One region of the Streptomyces sp. NPDC023838 genome, then DNA from elsewhere that is predicted to be linked to it. Evidence: riboswitches for the same ligand, from Rfam matches in the RefSeq annotation. Region 1 holds a riboswitch; the other holds the start of a gene.
The links. Region 1 has a riboswitch for S-adenosylmethionine ahead of thrC (threonine synthase). Riboswitches for the same ligand answer to the same signal wherever they lie in the genome.

Region 1 (15,798 bases):
GGGGATTGCCGCGCAGCGGCATTTTCAGGGGCGCGGGGAACTGCGCGACCAGCCCCCACCGGCCCGCAGAAGAACGGAGCCGGGCGGGTTGTCACGCGTCGGCTATACGTTGGCTTGTATGACTGACCACGACGAGGGTGGGCTGAGCGAGCGGGCCCGGGCCGTACTGGCCATCGAGCGGCGGTCCTGGACCGGGCCCGGGGCCAAGGAGCGGGCCGTGCGCGAGCGACTGGGGATCTCGCCGACGCACTACTACCAGCTCCTCAACGCCCTGCTCGACGACGAGCGGGCGCTGGCCCACGACCCGGTCACGGTGAACCGCCTGCGCCGGATACGCGAGGAGCAGCGCGAGCGGCGCGGTTGACCGGGGTGGGCTGCGGGTGGCTGCGGGTGGCCGCGTTCGGCGGCCGTTGACCGTGGCTGGCTGCGGTCGGCGGCAGTTGGCCGTGGCTGGCCGTGGTTGGCCTTGACTGATCGCAGTTGACCGCGGTTGAACGCCCTCCCGCCATGGCTGTGATCCGGTCCGCGCCGCTAGGGTCGTGGCATGGGCAGCCACACGCATTCCCTGCCGACCCCTGCCACCTCCGCCGGACGCGAGGCGCTGGCGGCGATCCTGGCCGCGCCCGAGCGGGCCGTGATCGCGCTCGACTTCGACGGCACGCTCGCCGAGATCGTCCCCGACCCCGAACAGGCGCGCGCCCACCCCGGCGCCGTCCCCGCCCTCGCCGCCCTCGCCCCGAAGGTCGCCTCGGTCGCCGTGATCACCGGGCGTCCGGCGGGAGTGGCCGTACGGTACGGGGGCTTCGCGGGCGTACCGGGCCTTGAGCACCTGGTGGTGCTGGGCCACTACGGCGCCGAGCGCTGGGACGCGGTGACCGGTACGGTCCACGCGCCCGCGCCGCACCCCGGCGTCACGGCCGCGCGGGCCGAGCTGCCGGGGGTGCTGGACGCGCACGGGGCGTGGCGGGGCACGTGGATCGAGGAGAAGGGGCAGGCGGTCGCGGTCCACACGCGGCGGGCCACGGACCCCGAGGCCGCGTACGCCGCGCTGCGCGACCCCCTGGAGGCCCTCGCCACCCGCCACGGCCTCATCCTCGAGCCCGGCCGCCTCGTCCTGGAGCTGCGTCCTCCGGGGATGGACAAGGGGGTGGCGTTGGCGGAGTACCTGCGGGAGGTGGGGGCGGGGGCGGTCCTGTACGCGGGCGACGACCTCGGCGACCTGCCCGCGTTCGCGGCGGTCGAGAAACTCCGCTCGGACGGGGTGCCGGGGCTGCTGGTGTGCAGCGGCTCGACGGAGGTGGTGGAGGTGTCGGAACGGGCGGATGTGTCGGTGGCGGGGCCGGTGGGCGTGGTCAAGTTCCTGACGGCCCTGGCGGACCGGCTTTAGGGCCCCACCCCGCACATGTCACAGCCCCGCGCCCTTGAATGCCGCGCAGCGGCATTCAAGGGGCGCGGGGAACTGCGCGACCAGCCACACACGGTCCGCAGACAAACGGGGGGTCCTGGGGCGAAGCCCCGGGAAACACCTTTACGCCCCGGGGGCGTCAGGCCTCGCGTAGCGCCCCCAGCTGGTCCAGGAACCACCGCTGCGGCGGCAGCGCCGTCGCCGCGGCGGCCAGTCGCTTGGAGCGGTCCGAGCGCTCGCCCGGCGACATGGACAGCGCGGCGAACAGCCCCGCAGCCGTCCCCATCACGTCATACGGGTTGACACAGACCGCGTCCTCCCGAAGCTCCTCCCACGCCCCCGCCTCCCGCGACAGCACCAGCGCGCACCCCTCGTCCGAGACCACCGGGACCTCCTTGGCCACCAGGTTCATGCCGTCCCGGATGGGGTTCACCAGAGCCACGTCCGCCAGCCGGTACGCCGCCAGCGAGCGCGCGAAGTCGTCCTTGACGTGGAGGATCACCGGGGTCCAACCCGGCGTACCGAACGTCGAGTTGATCTCCTCGGCCGTCCTGGCCACCTCCGCCGTGTAGTCCCGGTACACCGCCAGGTCCTGCCGCGACGGGTACGCGAACGCCACGTGCACCACCCGCTCCCGCCACTCCGGGTGGTCGAGGAGCAGCTGCCGGTACGCCAGCAGGCCGCGCACGATGTTCTTGGACAGCTCCGTGCGGTCCACCCGCACGATCGTCTTGCGGCCCGCCCCGATCTGCTCGCGCAGCGCCACCAGCCGCTCGTCCACGTCCGGCTCGTGCGCCCGCCGCCGCAGGAACTCCGCGTCCGCGCCGAGCCCGTGCACCCCGACCCGGGTGGTCCCCAGGCCCCCCACCGCGTCCTCGCAGCAGCGCGTGAACGCGTCCGCCCAGCGGTGGGTCAGGAACCCCAGCCGGTCCGCGCCGAGCATCCCCCGCAGCAGCTGCCGGGCCACGTCGTCCGGGAGCATCCGGAAGTACTCCGGCGGCGCCCACGGCGTGTGCGAGAAGTGGCCGATCCGCAGGTCGGGGCGGAGTTCGCGGAGCATGCCCGGCACCAGCGCCAGGTGGTAGTCCTGGACCATCACCGAGGCTCCCTCGGCCGCCTCCTCCGCCAGCGCCGCCGCGAAGGCCCGGTTGTACGCCTCGTACGCGCCCCACTCGCGGCGGAACTCCGCGTCGAAGACCGGCTCCAGGGGCGTCTGGTAGAGCATGTGGTGGACGAACCACAGCACCGAGTTGGCGATCCCGTTGTACGCGGCCGCGTGCACCGACGCCTCGATGTCGAGCATCCGCACGCCCGCCTCGCCCACCCCGCGCCGCACGGCCTCCCGGTCGCCGTCGCCGAGCGCCGAGCACACCCACAGGGTGTCCGCCTCGGAGCCGATCGCGGAGAGGCCCGAGACCAGGCCGCCTCCGCCCCGGCGGGGTGTGAGCGACCCGTCGGCCTCGAAGGCGTACGAGACCGGGCCGCGGTTGGACGCGACGAGGATCTGAGGACCGACCTGGGCAGCGCGCGCGGAGACCATGGAGACGAACCTAGCCCGTAGCGGAATGCCTCAAACGTGCGAACCGAGGCACCGGCCCCCGACGGTCACGCCCCCTTACGCCGCCCGGTGCACCGCGTACTCCCCGATTTCCCGCATCGGCGGCCGTTCCTCGGTGTCCACCGCGTACGTACGCGGGACGAACCCCTCCTCGCCCCGCTCGAACTGCGTCAGCGACGGGCGCACCAAGTGCGCCCGGGACAGCCGCAGTTGGGCCGTGCGGTAGATCGCCGCGGCCATCCGGCCGAGCGCCTGCCCGTCCTGGTGGCGGTGTTTGCGCACGCCCACGTCGACCTGGGCCAGCGCGTCCAGGCCCACCGTGTGCAGCGCGTCGACGAGCAGCCCCAGCTCCACTCCGTAACCGACGGGGAACGGCAGCCGTTCGAGCAGCGAGCGGCGGGCCGCGTACTCACCGCCCAGCGGCTGCACGAAACCGGCTAGCTGCGGCCAGTGCAGGTTGAGCAGGGGCCGGGCCACCAGCTCGGTGACGCGGCCGCCCTGACCTGGGGTGTCGCCGAACGGCCGGTCGTACATCGCCTTGACGAAGTCCACGTCCGCATCGGTCAGGAGCGGGCCGACGATGCCGGAGACGAAGGCGGGGTCGAAGTCCCTCAGGTCCGCGTCGATGAAGCAGACGATGTCACCCGTGGTGACCAGCAGGGAGCGCCACAGCACCTCGCCCTTGCCGGGCAGGGCCGGTATCCGGGGCAGGATCGCGTCCCGGTGCACCACCCGGGCACCGGCGGCCGCCGCGACCTCGGCCGTACGGTCGGTGGAGCCGGAGTCGATCACCACCAGCTCGTCCACCAGCGGCACGGCGGCGGTCATCAGCTCGCGCCGGATCGCCCCGACGATCCGCCCGACCGTGGCCTCCTCGTCGAGCGCCGGCAGGACGACGCTGACCGTGGTGGCGGTACGGCGCTTGGCGGCCACGAGCGCGTCCAGCGGGCGGTCGGCCGCCGACCAGGAACGCCTGCTCAGCCAGCGCTCCACCTCTTCCAACACGACCGTGCGCCTCCTTGTGCGGGCCTCTGTGATCCATCTCGCGGTTCGGACGACTATCTCAACCGTCCGGGCCTTCGGTTACAGTCTTGAACAACGCGGATGACCGTCGCATGTCGGGGTCGCCGCGCGGACAAATGCCTGGGTCCTGGACCCAGTGCCACAGCGCTCATCCAGAGGGACTGAGGGAACGGCCCGTTGAAGTCCCGGCAACCCTCCTGCCGACCGCGAGGTCACGGTGGGGAAGGTGCCAATTCCGTCTCATGGCGAAATGCGCCATGGGGAAGATGAGGAGAAAGGGCCTCGCCATCATGGCTGTGCAGACCGTTGACAACACCGCCAATGCCGCCACCACTGTGAACCTCGGTCCCGCCGTCGCGCTTTCCTGCCGGGAATGCGGCGAGCGGTTCGACCTCGGACCGATCTTCGCCTGCGCCCTGTGTTTCGGGCCGCTCGAAGTCGCGTACGACCTTCCGACGGGTGACCCCGAGGCGCTGCGCAAGCGTATCGAAGCGGGCCCGAACAACATCTGGCGCTATGCGCCCCTGCTGCCTGTTCCGGCCAATGTGGCTGAAAAGCCCAACCTGAATCCGGGATTCACCAAGCTCGTCAAGGCCGACAATCTCGCCCGTGAGCTGGGCGTCACCGGCGGCCTCTACGTGAAGGACGACTCCGGCAACCCGACGCACTCCTTCAAGGACCGCGTCGTCGCGATCGCCGTCGAGGCCGCCCGCGCCTTCGGCTTCACCACGCTCTCCTGCTCCTCCACCGGCAACCTCGCCGGCGCGGTCGGCGCGGCCGCCGCGCGGGCCGGATTCCGCTCCTGCGTGTTCATCCCGCACGACCTGGAGCAGGGCAAGGTCGTCATGGCCGCGGTGTACGGCGGCGAGCTGGTCGGCATCGAGGGCAACTACGACGACGTCAACCGCTTCTGCTCGGAGCTCATCGGGGACCCGCTCGGCGAGGGGTGGGGCTTCGTGAACGTGAACCTGCGCCCGTACTACGGCGAGGGCTCCAAGACGCTCGCGTACGAGATCTGCGAGCAGCTCGGCTGGCGGCTGCCGGACCAGATCGTCATCCCGATCGCCTCGGGATCGCAGCTCACGAAGATCGACAAGGGGCTCCAGGAGCTGATCAGGCTGGGCCTGGTCGAGGACCGGCCGTACAAGATCTTCGGTGCTCAGGCGGAGGGCTGCTCTCCGGTGTCGACGGCCTTCAAGGCCGGTCACGACGTCGTACGGCCGCAGAAGCCGAACACCATCGCCAAGTCCCTGGCCATCGGGAACCCGGCGGACGGCCCGTACGTCCTGGACATCGCCCGGCGCACCGGCGGCGCGGTGGAGGACGTGAACGACGAGCAGGTCGTGGACGCGATCAAGCTGCTCGCCCGGACCGAGGGCATCTTCGCCGAGACGGCGGGCGGCGTGACGGTCGGCGTCACACGGAAGCTCATCGAGAACGGGCTGCTCGACCCGAGCCTGACTACTGTCGTCCTCAACACGGGTGACGGCCTCAAGACCCTGGACGCGGTGGCGCCGACCACTGGACCGACCGCGACCATCCGCCCGAGCCTGGACGCGTTCCGCGACGCCGGCCTGGCCGGCTGACCTCCACCTCGCTTCGGAAGACGGAAGGGCAGAACCCATGAGCGTCAACGTCCGCATCCCCACCATTCTCCGTACGTACACCGGCGGCAAGGCCGAGGTCGCGGCCGAGGGCGCCACCCTCGCCGAGGTCATCGCCGACCTGGAGAAGAACCACACCGGGATCGCCGCCCGGGTCCTGGACGACCAGGGCAAGCTGCGCCGCTTCGTCAACGTGTACGTCAACGACGACGACGTCCGCTTCGAGCAGGGCCTGGAGACGGCGACGCCGGACGGGGCGGGCGTCTCGATCATTCCGGCCGTCGCCGGAGGCTGACCGTCAAGCACGGTGCCGACCGGGTGCTGAACCTACGCCGCGTTACCTGAATTGCCCCCTCCGCAAGCTAAGCGGAGGGGGCAATTCAGTGTGGTTGAGCGCGGTACAGTGGGGAAGTCCCCTTCGCTGTGTGTGCCACGCGCATATGAGAACGCGACGAACCGGCGTCGAGATGCAGTCAAAGTGTTCGAGCTTTTTGCTCCGTAAGTGCGCTTTGCCCGGCCCGACTTGCCCTGGAATGCTGGAATAGGCGGCATTCCGCTCCCGACCCGTGCCCGGAATTCTCGTCCGATTGACCTGTTGCAGAGGGCAGTTGGGCAGATACATTCAGCCGCGGTCGACGCGTTCCGGCGCACACCCTCTCCTGTCGGAGGGTGGAGGTCTGACCCGGGTCCGCGAAGTGCGGTCCCGTGCAAGGGCCAGTAATAGGGGAGTTAGGCATGGCTCAGGGCACCGTCAAGTGGTTCAACGCGGAGAAGGGGTACGGCTTCATCGCGGTCGACGGTGGTGCGGATGTTTTCGTCCACTACAGCGCGATCCAGATGGACGGGTACCGCACCCTTGAAGAAGGTCAGCGAGTCGAGTTCGAGATCTCGCAGGGCCAGAAGGGTCCGCAGGCGGACATGGTCAAGCTCGCCGTCTGATCTCGGCGCGATCGGCCACCGACGCATACAGGCCCGTGGGGCCCGCATCCTCTGTAAATGGATGCGGGCCCCACGTGTGTGTCCGGGGTCCGTGGTCCCCGCCGCGGAGGTGGCCGGACACGGCCGGGACCGTGGGACGGCCTTGCACTCTCCTGGGTCGAGTGCTAATCATTGGCGTTAGCACTCTCCGAGTGAGAGTGACAGAATCAGGATCGGGTCGGTGAGGCCCGCGAGCCGCGTGGGGCAAGGAACCACAAGGCGCGCAGGCCGTCCGTCGCGGGCGCCTCCTCGATCCGGAGCAATCCACCCCTGTCCGGGAGGACCACTTCACATGGCCAAGATCATCGCGTTCGACGAGGAGGCACGGCGCGGTCTCGAGCGCGGGATGAACCAGCTCGCCGACGCCGTCAAGGTCACCCTTGGCCCCAAGGGCCGCAACGTCGTCCTCGAGAAGAAGTGGGGCGCCCCCACGATCACCAACGATGGTGTTTCCATCGCCAAGGAGATCGAGCTCGAGGACCCGTACGAGAAGATCGGCGCCGAGCTGGTCAAGGAAGTCGCCAAGAAGACGGACGACGTCGCCGGTGACGGTACGACCACCGCGACCGTTCTCGCCCAGGCGCTCGTCCGCGAGGGTCTGCGCAACGTGGCCGCCGGCGCCAACCCGATGGCTCTGAAGCGCGGCATCGAGAAGGCCGTCGAGGCCGTCTCCGGTGCGCTGCTCGAGCAGGCGAAGGATGTCGAGACCAAGGAGCAGATCGCTTCGACGGCCTCCATCTCCGCCGCCGACACCCAGATCGGCGAGCTCATCGCCGAGGCGATGGACAAGGTCGGCAAGGAAGGCGTCATCACGGTCGAGGAGTCCCAGACCTTCGGTCTGGAGCTGGAGCTCACCGAGGGCATGCGCTTCGACAAGGGCTACATCTCGGCGTACTTCGCGACCGACATGGAGCGCATGGAAGCCGCGCTCGACGACCCGTACATCCTGATCGTCAACTCGAAGATCGGCTCGGTCAAGGACCTGCTGCCGCTCCTCGAGAAGGTCATGCAGTCGGGCAAGCCGCTCCTGATCATCGCCGAGGACGTCGAGGGCGAGGCCCTGTCGACCCTGGTCGTGAACAAGATCCGTGGCACCTTCAAGTCCGTCGCCGTCAAGGCCCCGGGCTTCGGCGACCGCCGCAAGGCGATGCTGAACGACATCGCCATCCTCACCGGCGGCACGGTCATCTCCGAGGAGGTCGGCCTCAAGCTGGAGAACGCGGGCCTCGACCTGCTCGGCCGCGCCCGCAAGGTCGTCATCACCAAGGACGAGACCACCATCGTCGACGGTGCCGGTGACAGCGAGCAGGTCGCCGGTCGCGTGAACCAGATCCGCGCCGAGATCGAGAACTCGGACTCGGACTACGACCGCGAGAAGCTCCAGGAGCGCCTGGCGAAGCTGGCCGGCGGCGTGGCCGTCATCAAGGCCGGCGCCGCCACCGAGGTGGAGCTCAAGGAGCGCAAGCACCGCATCGAGGACGCCGTTCGCAACGCGAAGGCGGCCGTCGAGGAGGGCATCGTCGCCGGTGGCGGCGTGGCCCTGCTCCAGGCCTCCTCGGTCTTCGAGAAGCTGGACCTGTCGGGTGACGAGGCGACCGGCGCCAACGCCGTGAAGCTCGCCCTGGAGGCCCCGCTGAAGCAGATCGCCGTCAACGGTGGTCTCGAGGGCGGCGTCGTCGTCGAGAAGGTGCGCAACCTGGCCGTCGGCCACGGTCTGAACGCCGCGACCGGCGAGTACGTCGACATGATCGCCGAGGGCATCATCGACCCGGCGAAGGTCACGCGCTCCGCGCTGCAGAACGCCGCGTCGATCGCCGCGCTGTTCCTCACCACCGAGGCCGTCATCGCCGACAAGCCGGAGAAGGCCGCCGCGGCCGCTCCGGGCGGCATGCCGGGCGGTGACATGGACTTCTGATCCCCTTGAGGGATCGGTAGCCCGGTCACGTAGTACGGACGAAGGGCGGCACCCCACGCCGGGGGTGCCGCCCTTCGGCGTGTCCGGGGCGGCACGGTTCAGCAGGCGCCTTCAGCAGGCGCCGTCCGTGACCCGGGCCCCGATCACCGCCTGGCCATCGCCGAACGGGCTGACGGTGAGGTGCATGCAGAACGCCGCGTGCGTGCCGGAGCCGGTGATGTCGTACGCCCCCTGGTCCTCGCCGTGGCCGCGCAGCACGATCGGGTCGACGAACCACTGGGCCGCGCCGGTGTTCTTCATGGCGTCCTCGATCGTCCGCGCGTAGTCGTCGCCGGAGAACCGCTGGGACGGGTCGATGTTGCGCTGGGTCGACCCGTCCAGGTCGTGCGCCGCCTGGTGGGCGGCGTCCCGCAGTTCGCCTTCGCTCCAGTCGGTCTGGTCGTTCACGACGAGGATGGCGACGGCGACGAAGGCGAGGGTGAGGAGGATGAGGGCGAGGCCGACGGGATGGGCGGGGTTGTAGGCGAACCGGCCGTTGAGGCGCAGGAAGACGGGTTCGGGCTCGCGGTCGGACGTGGTCATGACGAGAGCCTAAGACGGGGGCGCCGCCCGGGAGTTGGCGCCCCCCTGCGGCTTCCCCCTCTACGTCAGTGCCGTGCGCAGATGGCCGTCGGCCCGCTCCAGGCGGCGCGTCGCCGTCGGCGCGTCCACGTCCGCGAGGAGCATCAGGATCGCCGTCTTCACCTCGCCGTCGGCGGCCGTGAGGGCCGACTCGATCTCCTCGTCGGCCGCGCCGGTCGCGAGCGCGACGATCCGCCGCGAGCGGGCGCGCAGCTTCTCGTTGGAGGCCCGTACGTCGACCATGAGGTTCCCGTACGTCTTGCCGAGCCGGATCATCGTGATCGTCGAGATCATGTTGAGGACGAGCTTCTGGGCGGTGCCGGACTTGAGCCGGGTGGAGCCGGTGAGCAGCTCCGGGCCGACCACGACCTCGATGCCGTGCTCGGCGGCGGCGGCCAGGGCGGACCCGGTGTTGCAGGCCAGGCCGACCGTCAACGCCCCGCGCGCACGGGCGTGTTCGACGGCGCCGACGGCGTACGGGGTGCGGCCGGAGGCGGAGACGCCGACGACGGTGTCGAGCGGGGTGAGCCCGAGCCCGTCCAGGTCCTTCGCGGCCAGCTCCTTGGAGTCCTCGGCCCCTTCGACGGACGTGGCGATGGCCGCAGGACCGCCCGCGATCAGCCCGACGACCTGGGCGGGGTCGGTGTTGAAGGTCGGCGGGCACTCGCTGGCGTCCAGGACGCCGAGCCGCCCGGCGGTGCCCGCGCCCGCGTAGACCAGCCGCCCGCCCCGGGCCATCCGCTCGGCGGTGGCGTCGATGGCGGCGGCGATGCGCGGCAGTTGGGCGGCGACGGCGGCGGGGACCGTGGCGTCCTCGCCATTCATGATCCGGGCGATCTCGGCGGTCGGCAGCCGGTCGATGTCGGCGAGCTCGGGCCGGAACGCCTCGGTGGTCAGGTGGGCCAGCTGGGCGCGGAGTTCCCCGTACGTGGAAGTCATGGGAGCGGTGCTCTTTCCGTACGTGTGCGAGGGCACCCGGGGTCAGCGGGTGCGCGGGCTGTGGCGGTGGGCGAGCGCCTCGTAGGAGGCGGCGAGCGCGGGGGCGGCCGTCTCGTACGTGCGCTGGGCGATGCCAATGAACAGGCAGTCCACGACGAGGAGTTGGCTCGTCCGGGACGACATCGCGGCCGGGCGCAGCTCGCTCTCGCGGGCGGTCGAGGTGGTCAGTATGTGGTCGGCGTACTGGGAGACGGGGCCGTCGGGACGGCCGGTGATGGCGATCGTGGTGGCGCCCCGGTCGAAGGCGACGCGCAGCGGCTCGATGACGTCGCCGGTGGAGCCGGAGTGGGTGATGGCGACGGCGGCGTCCCCCGAGCGCAGCTGCACGGCGTTGGTGACGGCGAGGTGCGGGTCGGTGTGGGCGTGCGCGATGAGCCCGATCCGCAGCAGCTTCTGGGCGAGGTCCTGCCCGACGAGGGACGAAGCCCCCACGCCGTAGATGTCGACGCGGCGGGCCTGGGCGAGGGCGGCGACGGCGGCGCCGAGCTGGACGGTGTCGAGGGCGGCGGCGGTGTCGGCCAGCGTCTGCTGCTCGTCGTAGGCGAGCTTGGCGACGACGTCGGCGATCGGGTCGTCCACGGCGATGTCGGCGGTGACGGCCGGGGCGCGCCCCGACTGCTGCTGGGCGGCGAGCCCGGCGAGCGCGAGGCGCAGATCGCGGTAGCCGGGGTAGCCGAGCAGCCGGGCGGTGCGGACCACGGTGGCTTCGCTGGTGCCGGTGAGCTCGGCGAGGCCGGTGACGGTGAGAGCGGCGCACCCGGCCGGGTCCCCGGCGACGGCCTCGGCGACGCGCTGCATCGAGCGGGTCATGGAGGGCGCGAGCATGCGCACCTTGGCCGCGAGGGCGGCGGGTGGGGGCGGGGCGCCCGCGGTGGAGCCGGTGAAAATTTCCTTCACGTCATCGGTCACCCTTGAAAGGTATTTTCGCGGCCGCGGCGTGGTCAACCCCGTGGGTACGGGAAGGCCTACGGGGCCGAAGGGGTGACAATGGCTGCATGGACGACGTCGACCCCCTGGAGCAGTCCCTGCACGCCGCCCGCGCCCTGGTGCTGGCGGACCTGGCCGCGCGCGACGTGGCCCAGGCGGATGTGGTCTCGCTGGTCGAGGACGCGGTGACACACCGCCGCTGGTGGGTGGAGCAGTGGCCGGACGGCGCTGCGTTCGTGGCCGGCCTGGTCGCCCAGGACGTCCAGGACGCGCTCCTGGAGAAGTACGGCCGCTGGCCCATCTGCCCGGTCTGCCACGCCGGCGACCCGCACGCCCTGGACGTCGAGCCGGAGCTGGGCCCCGACCCGCACTGGGTCTGCGGCAAGGCGGGCGTGAAGGTGGCCCCGGTGGGCGGCCTGGGCACGGGCCCGCTCGCATGACGCTCTACATCGACCCCCCGACCTGGCCGGGCCACGGCCGCCTGTGGTCACACCTGGTCAGCGACGTCTCGTACGAGGAACTCCACGCCTTCGCGGCGGCCATCGGCTGCCCGCCGCGCGCGTTCGAGCGCGACCACTACGACGTACCTCAGTCGCGGTACGCGGACGCGGTGCGAGCCGGGGCGGTGGAGATCGGCTCCAAGGAACTGGTGCGGAGGCTTACGGGGGCGGGGTTGCGGCGGCCGAAGGGGCGGCCGGCGTAGGCCTCGGGTCAGTGCGGGAAGGCGGAGGTGTCGAGCGGCTTGCCGAACGTCTCGGGGAGCTTGATCTCTCCGCCGAACGGGGTGCGTACGGTGCGGCTGTAGACGCCGTCCACGGGCTCGGTGAACAGGGTGCTGGTCGGGCCGTGTTCGTCGAACCGGTCGATCAGGAGGTACGCCGGGACGGGCGCGTGGGCGTAGCCCCAGAGCTTCTTCTTCCGGTCGTCCTTGGCGTTGCTCTTCGAGGTGATCTCGACGACGAGGAGGGCTTCGGCGGCGTCCACGGGGTCGTTGGAATGCGGGTCGGCCGCCTCGATGGGTGCGACCGGCATGACCACCAGGTCGGGCATGTAGAGCTTGTCGAGGCGGGCGATGTGGATGCCAAGGGTTTGGTAGATCCCCAGTTCCTCCGGGAGCGAGCGGCACCAGGGCCGTTGAAGTTCCGCGAGGATCACATGGTGGTGCCGAGGCGGAGGCGGAGCCATGTGGATCTGTCCCTCATCGATCTCGGCACGCCACCCCTCGGGCATATCCAACTCGCACCATGCCTGGAATAGACCCTCCCATGTGGCCATTCGATTCCCCCTGTCTCCGGCGACCTGACAGGGCGAACCTAGATCGACGGTTGTGGGATCCGCAGCCGTCTCTTGGCCGGTCCCACGATCGGGTGAGGGACGCAGTAACGACTCACTCCCTGAGCAGCTCCAGCTCCGCCGCCAGGTTCTCGCGGGCGCGGGCCTCCCACTCCTTGGCGCCGTAGGGCGTACGGAAGAGTCTCGGCAGGTCCAGCAGCTGGCGCAGGACGGCCGCGCGGCCGTCGCGGAAGGCGTCGTCGGGGACGAAGGCGTACTCCTCGCGGACGGCGGCCGCGTACGCCGCGTACTCCTCCGGGTCCCCCGCGAGCACCGCCAGGTCGGCGTCGCACAGGGCCTCGCCGTTGGTGTCGCCCTCGTGGGGGTCGTGGGTGACGGTGAGGCGTACGAGCCGGGCGACTTCGGCGGTGGCGTCCGGGCCCAACCCGGCCTCGGGGAGGGCGCGTTCGGCCTGCGTCGCGCTGCGCTCCTCGTTCTCGGAGCGGTCCGGGCGGTACACGGCGTCGTGGAACCAGGCGGCGAGGCGCACGAGTTCGGGGTCCTCGGCGTGGTCGGCGAGGGTGTCGACGTGGCGCAGCACGGCGGCGAGGTGGCCGACGGTGTGGTACTTGCGGTGGGGCTCGGCCCATTGGGCGAGGAGGCGCTCGGCGTACGGGGCCGGGTCCGGGCCGGGCCCTTGGCGGGCGGCGGCGAGGGTTTGGGTCCAGCGGGTACGGAGGTCGTCGAGGTCGGGCATGGGGCGAGCGTAGCCAGTCGCGCCCGGTCCGCCAGGGGGACAGCCCCCGCCCCGGGACGGGGGCGTGCCGGATGGGGACGGCGGGCCCGGTCCGGGAGGGTGGGGGCATGGTTACCACTCCCTCCCGCCGTGGGTTCCTGTCCGTCGCCGCCCTCGGGGCCGCCGCGTCCCTGGTCGGCGTCCCGCGTGCCGCCGCCGCCCCCGCCCGCCTCCGGCTGTCGCTGCCCGCGCCCACCGGCCCCCACCCCGTCGGCACCGTGACCGCCCGGCTCGTGGACCGGGGGCGGCGGGATCCGTGGGTGGCGCGGGCGTACCGGGAGCTGATGGTGAGCGTGCGGTATCCCGCGCGGGACGTGCGCGGGCATCGGCGGGCGCCGCAGATGACGCCGGGCGCGGCGGCCGCGTACGACCGGTTCAACGGGCTCGGCGAGGACCTGGCGCCCGGCAGGGTCGACTGGGCGGCGACCCGCAGCCACGCGTACACCGACGCCCCCGCCACCGGCACCTGCCTGCCCGTGGTCCTCTACTCGCCCGGTGCGGGCGACCCCCGCACCCTCGGCACCACCCTCTGCGACGAACTCGCCTCGCGCGGGTACGCGGTGGTGATGATCGACCACACCTACGACGCCGGGGCGGTGGAGTTCCCGGGCGGCCGGGTGGAGCGGACGGTCCTGCTGGACGAGTTCGCGCGGGCCCGGAAGGCGGGGCCGGAGCAGGTGGTCGCGTTCCTGAAGAAGGTCGCCGACGTACGGGTCGCGGACACCCGTTTCGTCCTGGACCGGCTGGCGCACCTGCCCGCCGGGCTCGGGCGGCGGCTGGACCTGGACGCGATCGGCATGTTCGGGCAGTCCGCGGGCGGCTTCGCGGCCGCGCAGACGATGCACGACGACCGCCGCGTGAAGGCCGCGCTCAACATGGACGGGGTGATGGGCTACACGCAGCGCGACGACGACCCCTCGAACCCGTCCACGGTCGCCACCGACGGCGTCGACCGCCCGCTGCTGCTCATGGGCATGGACGGCGACACCCACCACACCGTGGCCTCCTGGGGCCAGACCTGGGAGCACAGCACGGGCTGGCACCGCGACCTGACCCTGGCGGGCGCGGCCCACGCGTCCTTCACCGACCTCCAGTCCCAAGTGCCGCAGATCGTCCGGGGGTTGGGCCTGGACGGCTCCGTCGCCACGAAGAGCGTGGGGGCCATCGATCCCGTACGTTCGGTGGCCGCGCAGAAGGCGTACGTGTCGGCGTTCTTCGACCGGTGGCTGCGGGGCGGGGACCCGGCGGGGCTGCTCGACGGGGCGTCGGCGCGGTGGCCGGAGGTGCGGTTCGTGAGGTGAGGCATGCGGCTGGACGGGTCGGCGCGTAGGCTTGTTATTGGACTAGACCTGTCGACCTGTAGGACAGCCGAGGAATTGGGGTCAGATGAGCAACCGCGCACTGCTTGAGGTGATCGCCCTCGACGCGGCGGACGCGATCGCGGCGCAGGCCGGCGGGGCGGACCGGCTGGAGCTGGTCACCGACATGGCGGCCGACGGCCTGACCCCGTCCCGGGAGACCTTCGCGGCGATCCGCGCCGCCGTGGACATCCCGCTGCGCGTGATGCTCCGCTCGGCGGACGGCTTCGCGGCGGGCGACGTGGACGCGCTGGTCCGGGACGCGCGGGCGCTGCGGGCGGAGGGCGCGGACGAGTTCGTGCTGGGGTTCCTCGACGAGACCGGCGGGCCGGACATGGCGGCGGTACGGGCGCTGGTGGCGGAGCTGGACGGCTGCCGGTGGACGTTCCACCGGGCCATCGACCGCGCCGCCGACCGCGACGCCCTGCGCAAGGAGCTGGCGGAGCTGCCGGGCCTCGACACGTATCTGACGGCGGGGGCGGCGGGGGGCGTCGACGACGGCCTGCCGACGCTGGTCGCGGAGGCGGGCCGCGGGGCCGAGCCCGGCTACGAGCCCCGCATCCTCGTCGGCGGCGGCCTCCGCCTCGACCACCTCCCCGCGCTGCGCGCGGCCGGGATCGACGCGGTCCACATCGGCGGCGCGTCCCGTCCCCGGGGGTGGGGGGCGCCGGTGGCGGCGGAGGCGGTGGCGGAGTGGCGGTCGGCGCTGGACGCGTAGGGGCTCGGATGGGGCCGTAGGCGGCTCTCCCGGGGGCTACGCCCCTGGACCCCTGGCGGGGCCTGCGGCCCCTGCACCCCGCTGCGGGGCTGCGTCCCGGGCTTCTGTTTGTCTGCGGGCCGGTGGGGGCTGGTCGCGCAGTTCCCCGCGCCCCTGGAGAGCGGGGCCTGCGGCCCCGATGGCGGCTGTGAAAATCGCTGTCCGATTGTCGGAACGTAGTGATAGAGATTCGGGGTGACAACTACACTCGCGTTCCCCGTTCTGCTGCGACTGATAGACGAACGGTCGACTGCCTTCCGCGCCGCGGTCGCCTCCGCGTCCAGCCTCGACGTACAGGTGCCGACCTGCCCCGAATGGACGCTGTTCGATCTGGCGCAGCACATCGGCGAGGGGCGCCGCGACTGGGCCGCCACCGTCGCCGCGGGGCCCGCTCCGGCCAAGTCCGCGGCGGAGGGCGCCCCGGCTGCGCCTCGGGAGCGCGAGGCCCTGCTGGCCTGGCTGGCGGAGTCCACGGAGCAACTGCTGGACGCGTTGCGGAAGGCCGGCCCGGATCGCGGTTGCTGGGCGTGGTGGGAGCCGCTGGAGTCGCCGCATACCTCCGGCGTCGTGGCTCGGCACCAGCTC
Region 2 (15,798 bases), on a different contig from region 1:
CGGGCGTGTACCTGACGCTGTTCTTCCACCCGAGCATGAACGAGGTCGTCTACGACGGCTCCTACGTTCCGCTCCAGGGTGTGCCGATGTCCGAGGCGTTCAACTCGACCATGCACATCAGCTTCGATGTGCGCGGTGGTCTGCTGATCCGGCAGATCCACCACTGGGCGGCGCTGATCTTCCTCGCGGGCATGTTCGTGCACATGATGCGCGTCTTCTTCACGGGCGCGTTCCGCAAGCCGCGCGAGGTCAACTGGCTCTTCGGCTTCCTGCTGTTCTTCTGTGGCATGTTCACCGGCTTCACCGGCTACTCGCTCCCGGACGACCTGCTCTCGGGCACCGGCGTCCGGTTCATGGAGGGCGCCATCCTGGGCGTGCCGGTCATCGGCACGTACCTGTCGTTCTTCATCTACGGCGGCGAGTTCCCCGGCGGCGACTTCGTGGCCCGGTTCTACTCGGTCCACATCCTGCTGCTGCCCGGCATCATGCTCGGCCTGATGATCACTCACCTGATCCTGGTCTTCTACCACAAGCACACCCAGTTCGCGGGCCCCGGCCGCACCAACAAGAACGTCGTGGGCGCGCCGCTGCTGCCCGTCTACACGGCCAAGGCCGGTGGCTTCTTCTTCCTGGTGTTCGGTGTCATCGCGGTCATCGCCGCGATCGCCTCGGTCAACCCGATCTGGGAGATCGGCCCGTACCGTCCGGACCAGGTGTCGACCGGCGCCCAGCCCGACTGGTACATGGGCTTCGCCGAAGGCCTCATCCGGGTGATGCCCGGCTGGGAGATCAACCTGTGGGGCCACACGCTGGTCCTCGGTGTGTTCATCCCGCTGGTGATCTTCCCGCTGGTGCTCTTCGCGATCGCGGCCTACCCGTTCATCGAGGCCTGGATCACCAAGGACACCCGCGAGCACCACATCGCCGACCGTCCGCGCAACGCTCCCGTCCGCACCGGCATCGGTGTGGCCTGGATCACCGCGTACATGGTGATGCTGATCGGCGGTGGCAACGACCTGTGGGCGACCAACTTCCACCTGTCACTCAACGCCATCACCTGGTTCGTCCGGATCACGTTCTTCGTCGGCCCGGTCCTCGCGTTCATCGTCACCAAGCGGATCTGCCTGGGCCTGCAGCGCCGGGACGCCGAGAAGGTGCTGCACGGTCGCGAGACCGGCATCATCAAGCGGCTGCCGCACGGTGAGTTCGTCGAGGTCCACGAGCCGCTCGACGCGGGCCAGCTGTACAAGCTCACCGCGCACGAGCAGACCCGCCCGGCCGAGCTGCCGGCGGCCGTCGACGAGAACGGTGTCAAGCGCAAGGTCTCCGCGATGGAGAAGCTGCGCGTCAAGATCCACAGGGGTTACTTCGGCGAGCAGAGCCAGATCGCCAAGCCGACCCCCCAGGAGTACGAGGAGATCACCAGCGGCCACGGCCACCACTGATCCCCTCTCAGCGACACTGCTGTACGCCACACAGCACTGGGGCCCCGTCCACGCGATGGACGGGGCCCTTCGCCGTCCCCCCGGCTGGATAGGGTGTTCCCATCCCTATCCGTCGATGGACCCAGGAGCGGACCATGAACGTTGTGACCCCGGTTGGCGGCGACAGCGTGGCGGCCTACTCCTGGCCGGGCGTACTGGACGCACTGCTGAACGGCACCGACCAGAGCGCCGAGGCGACCGCCTGGGCGATGGACTCGATCATGCGCGGCGAGGCGACCGACGCGCAGATCGCCGGGTTCGCGGTGGCCCTGCGGGCCAAGGGCGAGACGGTCACCGAGATCACCGGCATGGTCCGCGCGATGTACGAGCACGCCAACCTGATCGAGGTGCCCGGCCGGACCGTGGACATCGTCGGCACCGGCGGCGACGGCGCCAAGACCGTCAACATCTCCACCATGTCCTCGATCGTGGTGGCCGGCACCGGCGCCAAGGTGGTCAAGCACGGCAACCGTGCCGCGTCCTCGGCCAGCGGCGCCTCCGACGTCCTGGAGAAGCTCGGCGTCAACCTCGACCTCACGCCCCGGCAGGTGGTCCAGGTCGCCGAGGAGGCGGGCGTCACCTTCTGCTTCGCGGTGAAGTTCCACCCCGCCCTGCGGTACGTCGCCGCCGCCCGCCGGGAGCTCGGCATCCGCACGACCTTCAACTTCCTCGGCCCGCTCACCAACCCGGCCCGGGTCAAGGCCCAGGCCACCGGCGTCGCGGACGCGCGCATGGCGCCGATCGTGGCCGGGGTGCTCGCCGAGCGCGGCTCCTCCGCCCTGGTGTTCCGGGGTGACGACGGCATGGACGAGCTGACGACCACCGCGACCTCCCGGGTCTGGGTGGTACGGGACGGGGCCGTGCGCGAGGAGGCGTTCGACCCCCGGGACGTGGGCATCGACCTGGTGCCGGTGGAAGCGCTGCGCGGCGCGGACGCCTCGTACAACGCGGACGTCGCCCGCCGGCTACTCGCCGGTGAGACCGGGCCGGTACGGGACGCGGTGCTGCTCAACTCGGCGGCGGCGCTCGTGGCGCTGGAGCCGGGCGAGGACAGCCTGGTGGAGCAGATCCGGGCCGGGATCTCCAGAGCCGCCGAGTCGGTGGACTCGGGGGCGGCGCGACGCGCCCTGGAGCGCTGGGTGGCCGCCAGCAACGCCTGAGGGCGCTGTGGTTCCGCGCGTGTGACGCAAGGCGCAGTCCGGCATCCGGACCGCGCCTTGCGCGTACGCGGACGTATGGCAGGATGCTTTCCAAGGTCATGAGTGACAGCGACTACGGCCCCGGCCCGCTGTCCGGCAACCCTCCGTCCGTGGCGGGGTGCCCCGGGTGAAGACCAGGTCGCAGGCAGCGAGGTCTGCGGCAAGCGCGGACCCCTGCGCACTCCGTTCGGAGTGGCGCGCCCCTGGGGTCCTGGTCCTCAAGGGAGCAGTCTCGTGAGCAAGCGAATGCGATAGGGCCTCCGGCCCCTTTTCCTGTACACCTCCGCGGGCCCGTTCTGCCCGCGTTCCGAGGTCAACCCCCGTGCATCCGGCGCCGGTTGGACCGCCGCCGTGTCGTGCCGTGGGGCTCCACAGCCATTCCTTTCGCCTTGACCTGCCGGGAGATACCGCCATGTCCACGTACACCGCCACGTCCGCTTCCTCCTCCTCCGCTTCCACCTCCTCCGACTCCTCCGGCGAAGCCTGCTGCGCCGCGCCGCTGCCGGTGCTCGGCCGGGACGTCACCGTGCCGCTGGTCACCGGCGGCGAGGTGACCTACGCGGCCCTCGACTACGCGGCGAGCGCCCCGGCCCTCCAGCGGGTGTGGGACGACGTGGCCGCGTACGCCCCCTACTACGGCAGCGTGCACCGGGGTGCCGGGTACCTCTCGCAGCTGTCCACGGACCTGTTCGAGAACAGCCGGGCGGCGGTGGCGGAGTTCCTGGACTGCCGCGCGGACGACCAGATCGTGTTCACCCGCTCGACGACGGACTCCCTCAACCTCCTCGCCCAGGTGATCCCGGCCGACTGCCAGGTCTTCGTCTTCGAGACCGAGCACCACGCCTCGCTGCTGCCGTGGCGGGACGCGCGGGTGACGTACCTCGACGCGCCGCGCACGCCGCAGCAGGCGGTGGCGACGCTGGAGCGCGCCTTGGCCGACCGCGACCCTTACGGCCCCGCCCTGGTCTGCGTCACGGGCGCGTCGAACGTCACCGGCGAGCTGTGGCCGGTGAAGGAGCTGGCGGCGGCGGCGCACGCGCACGGCGCGCGGATCGTGCTGGATGCGGCGCAGCTGGCGCCCCACCACCCCGTATCCGTACGGGAGTTGGACGTCGACTGGATCGCCTTCTCGGGGCACAAGCTGTACGCGCCGTTCGGCTCCGGGGTGCTGGCGGGCCGGGCGGACTGGCTGCGGGAGTCCGAGCCGTACCTCGCGGGCGGCGGCGCCTCCCGCACGGTCGCGCGGCGCGCGGACGGCGGGGTGGACGTCGAGTGGCACACCACGGCCGCGCGCCACGAGGCCGGATCCCCCAATGTGATCGGCGTGTACGCCATCGCGTCCGCCTGCAAGGCGCTGACGGAGGCGGGCTTCGAGGGCCTGGTGGAGCGTGAGCGGCACCTGATCGCGAAGGTGCGGGAGGGCTTGGCGGCGGTCCCGGAGGTGCGCGTCCTGTCGCTCTTCGGCGACGACGCGCCGCGGGTCGGCGTGATCTCGTTCGTGGTGGACGGCTGGAACAGCTCGCACTTCGCGGCGGCGCTGTCGGCGGAGTACGGGATCGGGGTGCGGGACGGGTTGTTCTGCGCGCACCCGCTGGTGCGGACGCTGCTCGGGGGCGAGCCGGGGGAGGCCGGGGAGTGCGGGGCGCCGGAGGGGGAGCCGGGCGAGCGGTCCCTGAACGCGATCCGCGTCAGCTTCGGGGCGGGGACGCCGGACGAGCACGTGGAGCGGTTCGTGGGGGCGGTGCGGGAGTTGGTGCGGGAAGGGGCGAAGTGGACGTACCACACGGAGGAGGGCCGCTGCGTCCCGGCGGTGTGACGGTGGCTCCGCCCCAGCACCCCTGACCGCGGGCTGCCCCCCCGGCCCCCGTCGCGGGGCCTGCGGCCCCTGCGCCCCGGACCCCTGGCGGGGCTGCGCCCCCGGCCCCCCGTTGCGGGGGCTGCGCCCCGGGTCCCCTCTTTCGTCTGCGGGCTGGTGGGGGCTGGTCGCGCAGTTCCCCGCGCCCCTGAACGCGCCCCTTCGGGGCGCCCAGGGGATGCCGCGCAGCGGCACTTAAGGGGCGCGGGGAACTGCGCGCTCAGCCCAGCACGGTCCGCAGACGGCCACGTACCCAGCAACGCACCCGTTCCGCCGCCCATCCCGCCGCCCGCCCAAGGGCTACGCGTCGAGGCCGATCGCGAACGCCGCCTCCAGGTCGTGCTGCGAATACGTCCGGAACGCCACGTGCGTGTCCGTCGCCTCCACCCCGGGGATCTTGCTGATGCGGCCGGGGATGATGTCCGCGAGGTCGTCGTGGCGGGCCACCCGGACCAGTGCGATCAAGTCGTAGGTGCCGGTCACCGAGTACACCTCGCTGACGTTCTCCAGCGACGCGATCGACTCCGCGATCTCGGGAATCCGGTCCACGCTGGTCTTGATGAGCACGATCGCGGTGATCACGGCTGGTTCTCTCCCTCGGTGGCGGCCGATGCCGGCGGCTTCGGTCGTTTCGGTCGTTTCACTCTAGCCGTCCCGCGAAACCGCCCCCAGGCGTAGAGAAACCCCAGGCCGAAGCCGACCAGATGGGCCAGGTACGCCACCCCCGGCCCCACCGGAGCCGCCCGTACCGCCAGCCACTGCAGCGCGAACCAGAACAGCAGCACCAGTGCGGCGGGAAAGCGCAGGGGCAGGAAGAAGAGGAAGGGGAAGAGGCTGGTCACCCTTGCCCGGGGGAAGAGATAGAGGAAGGCGCCCAGGACGGCCGAGATCGCCCCCGAGGCGCCCACCAGCGTCTGGTCGGAGGACGCGTGCGCCACCGCGAAGGCGAGCAGGGCGAGGTAGCCCGCGCCGAGGTAGAACAGTGCGAACCCGGCCCGGCCCATGCGCTCCTCGGCCATCACGCCGAAGACGTACAGGAAGAGCATGTTCCCCAGCAGGTGCAGCCAGTTGCCGTGTACGAAGAGCGCCGTGAAGGGGGTGATGAGCGCGCCGGGGTCACCGGCCGTGAGTTCGTTCGGGATGACACCCCACCGGGCGAAATACGAGCTCTGCGCCGCCAGCAGCGCGTCCCCCGTCCCGTACGAGGGATTGAGACCGGACACCGGGCTGACGAGGAAGATCAGGCAGCAGAGCGCCAGCACGGCGTAGGTGACCGTCGGGCCCCGCACCGCCGCACTCCGCACCGCCGCACCCCGTACGGCGCTCGGCTTGATCATGAACAGAGCATGGCGTAACAGGACCGAGCGGTACAGACCGCCTCGCCGTGCCGGGGGGTGGTGGGTAGGCCGTAGGGTTACGGGCAGTACACCCGCAGTTCGACGGCGCACCGCGAGATCCTGGACCATGAACCCACATGAATCCCCTGGAAGCATGGAAAGAGGACAGCACCACATGACCAGCGTTCCCCTGCCCACCGCCACCACCCGGTGGCGCTGCACCCTCTGCGGCAATCTGACCCGCTTCGACGTCACCCGCTCGTCGAAGGTCGTCGAGTACGTCCATCTGGACCTCGCCGGAGAGCCGAAGGTCGAGGAACGCGAGGTGGTCAGTGAGACCATCGAGTCGGTGCGCTGTCGCTGGTGCAACGCGGTGGACCAGATCGAGCTGGTGGACAGGCCGGGCACCGGCTCCGAGTGAGCGGACCCGGTGAGCGACGGACGACAGTTGAGGTGACGGATCGTGGAGCATGCAAGCGGTGCCGAACCGGCCGGCGCGGCCGGTGACGGCCCCGCCGAGGTGCTCGACCGCCCGCTGCCCGAAGGGGTGCGGCGCAGGGTCGTCGCCCTGGTCTCGGACGCCTTCGGCGGGCTGACCGTCGCCGAACTGCCCTCGCAGTTGCGGCAGTACGCCCGTTTCACCCCGACCCGTCGCGCCAAGTTCGCGGGCAACGCCATGGCCGCGGCCCTGGAGTCCGACCCCGTCTTCCGCCAGCGGATCGGCGAGCGGCTCAAGGAGGCGCAGCCGGAGCTGGCGGGCGCCCTGGAGTCCGGCGCGCCGCCCGCGGCCGCCGATCCGGTGGACGTGGCGGCCGCCGCGTATGTGCTGCGGCCCACCGGCTGGGTCAAGCTGGTCGCCGCCGCCGGCGAGGAGGCCCAGCGCGCCGACGCCGAGCGGGCCGACGAGGAGGGCCGGCGCGAGCTGGAGCGGCTGCGCGCGGAGCTGGCCGAGGCGCACGAGCGGCTGCGCACCGAGCAGGAGGAGCTGCGCGCCGACCTGGCCGCGGCCCGCAAGGAGGCGGAAGCGCTCCAGCGCAAGCTGCGCAGCGCCCTCAGCGACGTCAAGCGCGGCGAGGCCGCCCTGCGCAAGGTCACCGGGGAGATCGACGGGATCAGAGCGGAGGCGGCGGCGCGGGTGGCCGCCGCCGAGAGCGAGTCGCGGCGGATCAGGACCCGGCTCACCGAGGCCGAGGCGTCCGTCGAGGCGAGCCGCCGCGCGGTGCGCGAGGGCCGCTCCATCGAGGACATGCGGCTGCGGCTGCTGCTCGACACGGTCCTGGACGCGGCGTCCGGGCTGCGGCGCGAACTCGCCCTGCCCCCGGCCTCGGTGCGGCCCGCCGACACCGTGGACGCGGTCGAACCAGGACAGATGACCCCGAAGGACATCGCGGCGCGGGCGCTCTCGGAGACCGATCCGGCACTCCTGGACCAGCTGCTCGCGCTGCCGCAGGTCCATCTGGTGGTGGACGGCTACAACGTCACCAAGACCGGCTATCCGACGATGCCGCTGGAGAAGCAGCGGCTGCGGCTGCTCGGCGGCCTCTCCGTGCTCGCCGCGCAGACCGGCGCCGAGGTGACCTGCGTCTTCGACGGGGCGGAGCTCGCGGCCCCGGTGCTGCTGGCGCCGCCGCGTGGCGTACGGGTCCTCTTCTCCAAGGCCGGTGTGACCGCCGACGAGCTGATCCGCCAGCTGGTGCGGGCGGAGCCGTCCGGGCGGCCGGTGGTGGTCGTCTCGACCGACCGCGAGGTGGCGGACGGGGTGGCCAAGGCCGGAGCGCGGCCCGTTGCGTCCGTCATGCTCTTGAAGCGGCTTTCGCGCGTCTAGCAACTCCTGCGTTCAATGCCCGAATTCGGGTGATCGGTTCCCAGCGCTCTGTCAAGTGCCCATTACTACGCGTGGGATGACTGTAAAGAATCCTCCCGGCGATCGAATTTTTTCCCATCAGGATTTGAACTGATCACAACAGGGTCACTAGGGTCGGGGCTCGAACCTTCACGCGGTAGATCACTCGTCCGGGGTGACCGTGAGGGTCCCGCCGAGTCTGCGCTGTTCGGCGGCTGAGGAAGAAGGAGCTCGCCTTCGTGGCGTCCCACCGTCGACCCAAGCCTGCGAGCCGTACCCGTGTGACCGTGCTCACCGCGACCGCCGCCGCAGCCGTCGCTCTCACGTCCCAGGCCGCGCACGCGGACCCGAAGCCGTCGAAGAGCGAAGTGAAGTCCAAGGTCGACAAGCTCTACGACGAGGCCGAGCAGGCGACCGAGAAGTACAACGGCGCCAAGGAGAAGCAGGAGCAGCTGGAGAAGCAGGTCGGCGCGCTCCAGGACAAGGTGGCCCGCGGCCAGGAGGAGCTCAACAAGCTCCGCGACGGCCTCGGTTCGATGGCCTCGGCGCAGTACCGCTCGGGCGGCATCGACCCCTCGGTGCAGCTCTTCCTCTCCGCCAACCCGGACGACTTCCTGGACAAGGCGTCCTCCCTGGACCAGCTGAGCGCCAAGCAGACCGAGGCGCTCCAGAAGATCCAGGAGAAGCAGCGCAGCCTGGCGCAGCAGCGCAAGGAAGCCCAGGACAAGCTCAAGGACCTCGCGGACACCCGCAAGGAGCTCGGCACCAAGAAGGCCGAGACCCAGTCCAAGCTCGCCGCCGCGCAGAAGCTCCTCAACTCGCTGACCGCCGCCGAGAAGGCCTCGCTCGCCTCCGACGACGCGCGCGCCAACCGCACCAACGAGCGCGCCGACCTCGGCCACGAGGTCCCCGCCTCGCAGCGCGGCGCCGCGGCCCTCTCGGCCGCCCAGAGCCAGATAGGCAAGCCGTACGTGTACGGCGCCACCGGCACCGCCTCGTACGACTGCTCCGGGCTCACCTCCTGGGCCTACCGCCAGGCGGGCGTCTCCATCCCGCGCACCTCGCAGGCCCAGGCCGGCGCCGGCACGCAGATAGGCCGCAGCCAGCTCAAGCCGGGCGACCTCGTGCTCTTCTACGGCGACCTGCACCACGTCGGCCTGTACGCGGGCAACGGCCAGGTGCTGCACGCCCCCAAGCCGGGCGCCAGCGTGCGCTACGAGGCGATGGACAACATGCCGTTCCAGTTCGGTGTCCGCATCGCCTGACCTCCGGGTCGCCCACGCGCCCTCCAGCGCGCAACAAATCGATTGCCGTCGCCCTCCGAACGGGCGAATTCCGGCAACTCATGCTGACGCCACGCCCCGCCGGTGACCTGTGATCTCCGGCGGGGCGTCACTTTGCGTAGACGCCAGGGTCTTTGAACCCCGTGTGGTCGCCCGGCTACTGTCCGCCGTGCGGTGCCCCCGTGACTCCTCCAACTCGTCCGCCCGCCCGGGCGGCAGGGGCCCGCACCAGCGGAAGGAGTGCGGCTTCCCTTGGCGTCCCATCGCCGTCCCACGCAGTCCGGCCTCTCCCAGAGCACCCGGGTCACCGTCCTGTCCGCCGCGGCGGCCACCGCGGCCGCGGCCTTCGCGGCGCCCGCGAGCGCCGACCCGGGCGACTCCGGCAAGGAGCGGGTCGACCGGCTCTTCGCCCAGGCGGAGGAGGCCACCGAGCAGTACAACAAGGCGGACGAGCACGCCGACCAGCTGCGCGAGCAGGTCAAGAACGCCCAGGACAGCGTCGCCCGCGGCCAGGAGCGCATCAACCGGATGCGGGGCGCGCTCGGCGCGATCGCGGGCGCCCAGTACCGCTCGGGCGGCCTCGACCCCTCGCTCGCGCTGCTGCTCTCCGAGGACCCCGACACGTATCTCGACAAGGCCGCGGCCCTCGACCGGATCGGCGAGCGCCAGAGCGCCGAGCTGCGCCAACTCCAGCACGAGCAGCGGCGGATCGGCCAGCAGCGCACCGAGGCCTCCCGCAAGCTCGCCGAGCTGGAGCGCAGCCGGGCCGAGGTCGCCCGGCACAAGCGGACCGTGGAGTCCAAACTCGCCCAGGCCCGCCGGGTGCTGCTGGCGCTGCCGATGTCCGAGCGCGCCGCCTTCGACCGGGCCTCGCGCACCGGGCGCGGCGAACTGCCCGACCTGAGCGGGGCGGTGCCCGCCTCCGGGCGCGCGGCGGCCGCGGTGGCGGCGGCCCGCCAGGCGGTGGGCCGGCCCTACATCTGGGGCGCCAACGGCCCGTCCGGCTTCGACTGCTCGGGCCTGATGCAGTGGTCCTACGCCCACGCGGGCGTGGGGCTGCCGCGCACCTCGCAGGCGCAGCGGTACGCCGGGCGCCGGGTCCCGCTCTCCGAGGCGCGGCCCGGGGACCTGGTCGCGTACCGCTCGGACGCCAGCCACATCGCGATGTACGTGGGCAACGGCCAGGTGATCCACGCCCCCTACCCCGGCGCGCCGGTGCGCTACGACCCGGTGGGCATGATGCCCATCTCCTCGGTCACCCGCGTGTGAACGTACGATCGGGAGGATGGCGTACGGCTGGCTGACCGGCAGATGGCGACGGCGCGCGGCGGGATACGGTCTCGCCGCGCTGCTGTCCCTCTCCGCCTGCTCGGCCCCGGCCCCGGCTCCCGACCCCGTCACCGGCCAGGTGCAGCGCACCCTGGACGGACGGGCCGCCGCCGTCCTCGGGCACGACGAGCGCGGCTATCTGGCCGCGCTCGACCCGGGCGCGGGGACGCTGCGGGACGCCCAGCGCGCCGAGTTCGCCAATCTGCGCCAGGTGCCGCTGAGCGCCTGGGCGTACCGGGTGACCGACGTCAGCCGCAAGGGCGACCGGGCCACTGCCCAGGTCGAGCTGCGCTACCGGCTCGACGGGTACGACAGCGCGCCGGTGACCTCGGCCAGGGTCGTCGAGCTCGACGAGCGGGCCGGGCGCTGGTACGTGACGGGCGACCGGCCGGGCGAGGGCGCCGCCGAGCCGCTGTGGCAGCAGGGCCCGGTGTCCGTGCTGCGCGGCGCGCACAGCCTGGTCCTCGGCGTCGGCCAGGACCGGCGGACGCTCCAGCGGATCGCCCACACCGCCGACCGCGCGGTGCCCGCCGTCTCGGCCGCCTGGTCCGGCCGCTGGGCGGGCCGGGTGGTGGTCCTGGTGCCCGCCTCGCTCGACGCGATGGCGGCGCTGCTTGGCGCGCCCCCGGCCTCGTACCGGGGGATAGCCGCGGTGACCACCGGCGAGGCGGGCGGGGCCGGGACGGGCCCCGCGGACCGGGTGATCGTCAACCCCGAGGCGTACGGCGTACTGGGCGACCTCGGCCAGCGGGTCGTCCTCACCCACGAGACCACCCATGTCGCCACCCGCGCCCGGACCTCCGCCGCGACCCCGATGTGGCTCTCGGAGGGCTACGCGGACTGGGTCGGCTACCGGGGCACCGGCCGCACCCCCGCCGAGGCAGCCCCCGAGCTCCAGCAGGCGGTCCGGGGCGGCCGGGCGCCCGACGACCTGCCCGCCGACGCCGACTTCGGCTTCGAGGGCGGCGCGGACCGGCTGGCGCGCGCGTACGAGGGCGGCTGGCTGGCCTGCCGCATGATCGCCCAGCGCTGGGGCGAGGCGAAGCTCGCGGCCTTCTACGCGAAGGTGGGCGGGCAGAAGCACCGCGAGGGCGCGCTGGAGAAGGCGATGAGCGACGAACTGTCCATGGCGCCGAAGGAGTTCACGGCTCTGTGGCGGGCCTATGTGCGCGACCAGCTGGGCTGACGGCGGGCCTGAGCGCGCGACCAGCCGTCCGTGCGCCCGTGCGCGACCAGCCGGGCCGGCCGTGGGCCCGTGTGTGACCCGCCGGGCCGGCTGTGGGCCCGCGTGTGTGTGACCAGGTGGGCCGAGGTCCTCTTCGGGGTCAGGCCTCCAGCGCCTCGATCGCCTCGGCCAGCCACTTCTTCTCGGCCGTGCCGGTCGCGCGGGCGATCCTGAGCATCCCCTGGCGGAAGAGGTCCGGCGCCTCCTCGGCCCGTACGGGCTCGCCGTCGCGGTAGAAGAAGCTCGCCGGGGTCGCGAGGAAGGCCTGGCGGCGGCGGAGCACGGCGGCCTGCTCGGCCCGGTCGGGCAGCCGCCCGAGGAACGCGAGCAGGGTGAAGAACCGCTGCCCGTCGGTGATGTCGACGTCCTTGGGGTGGCGCAGCCGCTCCAGCAGCTCGGCGCGGCCCGCCCCGGTGAGGGAGAGGATCCGGCGCGGGGCGGCGCCGCTGCCGGGGCCGGTGTGCTGCTCCAGCTTGCCCGCCTTCACCAGGCGCGTGATCGCCGGGTAGAGGGCGCCGTCGCTCACCGGCCGGACGTGGCCGCTCAGCCCCTTGATGCGCTCCTTGAGTTCATAGCCGTGCAGCGGTTCCTCGTCGAGGAACCCCAGGATCGTCAGCTCCAGCACCTACTTCTCCTTTCGGCCCGGCCATGGTATCTCTTTTCGCTGTACCTCGAATCGAGGTACAGCGAAAAGAGGGGGAACTCGCGTGTCACACCGCCGTCGGTTGATCTCGCTCGCGTATCCGGTCTACTTCGAGCTCCTGGCGGGGGTCGCGGCCGGAGTGATCAACATGGTCTGGGTGGCCCGGCTCGGCGGGGAGCCGGTCGCCGCGGTCGCCGTCGCCACGAACGTGGAGAACCTGCTGCTCGGCCTGATCCTGATGGCGGGCACGGGGACCACCGTCCTGGTCGCCCGGGCCAGGGGCGCCGACGACCCGGGCGGGGTACGGGCCGCGGTGCGCGGCGGCTGGGCGCTGTGGGCGCTGATCACGCCGGTGGTCGCGGTCGGCGGCTACCTCTGCCGGGAGCCGCTCGCCCGCCTGGTGCTCGGCGGCGCGGACGGGCGCGTACTCGCCCTGACGTCCGGCTACTTCGCGATCGCGCTGCCCGGCACGGCGGTCTTCTTCGCCACGAACGTCGTCGACGGCATCCTCAAGGGCGCGGGCGACACCCGCACCCCCATGCGGCTCGCCTTCCTCGCCAACGCCCTGATCCTCGTCCTCGACCCGCTCCTGATCCTCGGCTGCGGCCTGGGCGTGCGCGGCGCGGCCCTGGCCACCGTCACCGGCCGGGCCGTCGCGCTCGCCGTCGGCCTGGGGGCGCTGCGGCGCGAACCGGCGCTGCGCGCGGCCCGGCGGGCCGCGCCGCGCGGGTCCGGGGCCGCCGCCCTGCGCCGCACCTTCACCACGGGGCTCCCCATGTCGCTGGACTTCGTCGTCCGGATGGCCGGGGCGCTGGCCCTGGTCGCGGTGGTCGCCCGGATCGGCGTCGGCGAGGTCGCGGCGTACGGCATCGCGACCAAGGCGATGTACGCGGCGACCATGGCCTTCTACTCCGTACGCCAGGCCGCCTCGATCCACACCGCCCACCTCCTCGGCGCCGGGAAGGACGAACGGGTCGCGGTGGGGCGCGAGGCCGCGCTCGTCTCCGGGGCGCTGGGGCTGACGGCCGCGCTGCTGCTGCTCGTGTCCGCGCCCTGGATCATGGCGGGGTTCGGTGCCACCGGCGAGGTGGCGGCGGCCGGCACGCTCTATCTCCGCTGCCTCGGCCCGTACCTCGTGCTGCTCTCCGCCTTCATCGCCCTCGGCGGGGTCTTCGAGGGCAGCGGCGGCAGTCCGGCGCTCGCCGGGATCACCGCGTGCGGCGTCGCCCTCCAACTGCCGCTCGCCCTCGGCCTGTCCGGGCTCGGGCTGCCGGGGATCTGTCTGGCGATGGCACTGTCCATGGGGCTCCAGTGCGCCGCCGTCGTGCGCATGCACCGGCGGCTGCGCACGGCGGATCAGCGCACCAGGACCGAGAACACCCTGGTGCGGACCTGCTGAACGGGCAGCGGGGGCCGCGGGACCGTGCTCCGCCACAGCCGGCGGCACGCGCTCACCGAGGCCACCGCGAGGAGCCCGTTGCGGACGAACAGGAGCAGCACCCCGAGCCAGTCGCTCGCCACCACGTGCGAGAACCAGAGGGGGAATTCGAGGAGGGTCACGCCCGCGGCGGCCAGCACCAGATGGGCGGGGCGGGCCATCGGGGCGCCGCGGAAGACCAGGCACACCGCCGCCAGCCCGACCAGCCAGATCAGGTACTGCGGGCTGATCACCCGGCTGGTGGTGGTGAAGAGCAGCACGGCCGTGAAGGCGGCGTCCGCGAGCGTGCTCGGCCCGGTGCGGCGCGCCCGCAGCCGCCACAGCAGCAGCCAGCCGAACGCCACGGCCGTCAGCCCCATCGCCAGGGTGGAGACCAGCCCCACGTACGGGCCGAGGAACTCCACCGACCCGTAGTTGAGCTGCACCCGGCCGTGCCAGCCGAGGTGGCGGGCCACGTGGAAGACGAGGGCGCCGAGCGACTCGACCTCGGTGCCGCGGTCGCGCTGGAAGGTGAGGAAGGCGAAGGCGCCGGGCGCGACCGCGTGGCAGCCGAGCAGGAACGCCGTGGCGGTGAGGGCCGCCGCGGCCCAGGCCCGGCGCGGCGCCCGGGTGAGCAGCAGCACGGGCCAGACCTTGAGCAGGGAGCCGAACGCGGCGAGCGCGCCGAGGGTCCGGGGGTGGCGGAGCCCGGCCAGCAGCGCGGCCACCGCGACCGCCGTCACCATCAGGTCGTAGCGCGCGTACGCGGTGGGCCCGAGCAGCGGTACGCCCCAGACCCAGATCCGGGCGCCCGCGCGGGACTTGCCGGGGCACCCGGACGTGTACAGCAGCAGCCCGAAGACCAGCGCGTCGGCGAGGAGCGCGAGGACGAAGAAGCCCGAGGCGTAGTCGAGGAAGGGGACGGCGGCGGGGGAGAGGATGGCGAGCGCGGCGGCGGGCGGGTACTGCCAGGTGACGTCGTCCAGCGGATACGTGCCGGTCTTCAGGACCTCGTACCAGCCCTGGTAGATGACCGAGACGTCGCTGGTGACGTCCGGGCCCGGGACGGGAAGGACCCGCAGGACGCAGAGCAGCAGCAGACACCGGGTGACGGCGAACACCGCCACCACGGCCCGGATGCTCTTCGCGGTCCGTGCGCCGTTTCCAGCCGACATGCCCACCTCGTCCGTAAGACCGGCTTTCTGGAACTTCGAGCAGTCATGATGCCGGGCGGGGCCGTGCGTGAGCGACGAGGCGGGGCCGTTCGGTACTGTCGGCGGCGATGCACAAGACGTTGATCGTGACCAATGACTTCCCGCCGCGCCCCGGCGGGATCCAGGCGTTCCTGCACAACATGGCGCTGCGGCTGGACCCGGAGCGGCTGGTCGTCTACGCCTCCACCTGGAAGCGGAGCCGGGAGGGCGTCGAGGCGACCGCCGCCTTCGACGCCGAACAGCCCTTCACCGTGGTGCGCGACCGCACCACCATGCTGCTGCCGACGCCCCGGGTGACCCGGCGCGCGGCCGGGCTGCTCAAGGAGCACGGCTGCTCCTCGGTGTGGTTCGGGGCCGCGGCGCCGCTCGGCCTGATGGCGCCCGCGCTGCGGAGGGCGGGCGCGGAACGGATCGTGGCCACCACACACGGCCACGAGGCGGGCTGGGCCCAGCTGCCCGGCTCGCGGCAGCTGCTGCGGCGGATCGGCGAGGGCACGGACACGATCACCTATCTGGGTGAGTACACCCGCTCCCGGATCGCGACCGCGCTCACCGAGCGGGCCGCCGACCGGATGGTCCAACTGCCGCCGGGCGTCGACGAGAAGACCTTCTATCCGGACTCGGGCGGCGCCGCGGTGCGCGAGCGTCTGGGCCTGACCGACCGGCCGGTGGTCGTCTGCGTCTCGCGGCTGGTGCCGCGCAAGGGCCAGGACACGCTGATCCTCGCGATGCCCGCGATCCTCGCGCGCGTGCCGGACGCGGTGCTGCTGATCGTGGGCGGCGGCCCGTACGAGAAGGACCTCCGCAAGCTCGCCCAGGACACCGGGGTCGCGGACTCGGTCCGCTTCACCGGCCCGGTGCCGTGGGCCGAACTGCCCGCGCACTACGGCGCCGGCGACGTCTTCGCCATGCCCTGCCGTACGCGCCGGGGCGGGCTCGACGTCGAGGGCCTGGGCATCGTCTACCTGG

Region 2: linked by a shared signal. The riboswitch ahead of AB0G17_RS07905 (aminotransferase class V-fold PLP-dependent enzyme) and the one ahead of thrC (threonine synthase) in region 1 are both predicted to bind S-adenosylmethionine.

Annotation. Positions count from the first base shown of each region.
Region 1 covers NZ_JBFAAD010000018.1:129,617-145,414, forward strand. The annotation lists gene AB0G17_RS22450 (DUF3263 domain-containing protein) at 119-364, shown strand; gene otsB (trehalose-phosphatase) at 545-1,387, shown strand; gene AB0G17_RS22460 (trehalose-6-phosphate synthase) at 1,545-2,945, opposite strand; gene AB0G17_RS22465 (glucosyl-3-phosphoglycerate synthase) at 3,021-3,968, opposite strand; SAM riboswitch class I at 4,132-4,259, shown strand; gene thrC (threonine synthase) at 4,277-5,572, shown strand; gene AB0G17_RS22475 (MoaD/ThiS family protein) at 5,610-5,885, shown strand; gene AB0G17_RS22480 (cold-shock protein) at 6,326-6,529, shown strand; gene groL (chaperonin GroEL) at 6,861-8,483, shown strand; gene AB0G17_RS22490 (hypothetical protein) at 8,595-9,065, opposite strand; gene murQ (N-acetylmuramic acid 6-phosphate etherase) at 9,126-10,043, opposite strand; gene AB0G17_RS22500 (MurR/RpiR family transcriptional regulator) at 10,086-11,012, opposite strand; gene AB0G17_RS22505 (hypothetical protein) at 11,099-11,470, shown strand; gene AB0G17_RS22510 (DUF4031 domain-containing protein) at 11,467-11,733, shown strand; gene AB0G17_RS22515 (Uma2 family endonuclease) at 11,742-12,305, opposite strand; gene AB0G17_RS22520 (hypothetical protein) at 12,418-13,059, opposite strand; gene AB0G17_RS22525 (hydrolase) at 13,167-14,399, shown strand; gene AB0G17_RS22530 (copper homeostasis protein CutC) at 14,485-15,174, shown strand; gene AB0G17_RS22535 (maleylpyruvate isomerase family mycothiol-dependent enzyme) at 15,409-15,798, shown strand, end outside.
Region 2 covers NZ_JBFAAD010000005.1:374-16,171, reverse strand. The annotation lists gene AB0G17_RS07915 (cytochrome bc complex cytochrome b subunit) at 1-1,445, shown strand, start outside; gene trpD (anthranilate phosphoribosyltransferase) at 1,580-2,644, shown strand; SAM riboswitch class IV at 2,739-2,856, shown strand; gene AB0G17_RS07905 (aminotransferase class V-fold PLP-dependent enzyme) at 3,096-4,499, shown strand; gene AB0G17_RS07900 (Lrp/AsnC ligand binding domain-containing protein) at 4,839-5,120, opposite strand; gene AB0G17_RS07895 (rhomboid family intramembrane serine protease) at 5,117-5,875, opposite strand; gene AB0G17_RS07890 (hypothetical protein) at 6,051-6,296, shown strand; gene AB0G17_RS07885 (NYN domain-containing protein) at 6,336-7,700, shown strand; gene AB0G17_RS07880 (NlpC/P60 family protein) at 7,958-8,983, shown strand; gene AB0G17_RS07875 (NlpC/P60 family protein) at 9,254-10,270, shown strand; gene AB0G17_RS07870 (hypothetical protein) at 10,287-11,516, shown strand; gene AB0G17_RS07865 (PadR family transcriptional regulator) at 11,656-12,180, opposite strand; gene AB0G17_RS07860 (MATE family efflux transporter) at 12,263-13,597, shown strand; gene AB0G17_RS07855 (glycosyltransferase 87 family protein) at 13,555-14,790, opposite strand; gene AB0G17_RS07850 (glycosyltransferase family 4 protein) at 14,898-15,798, shown strand, end outside.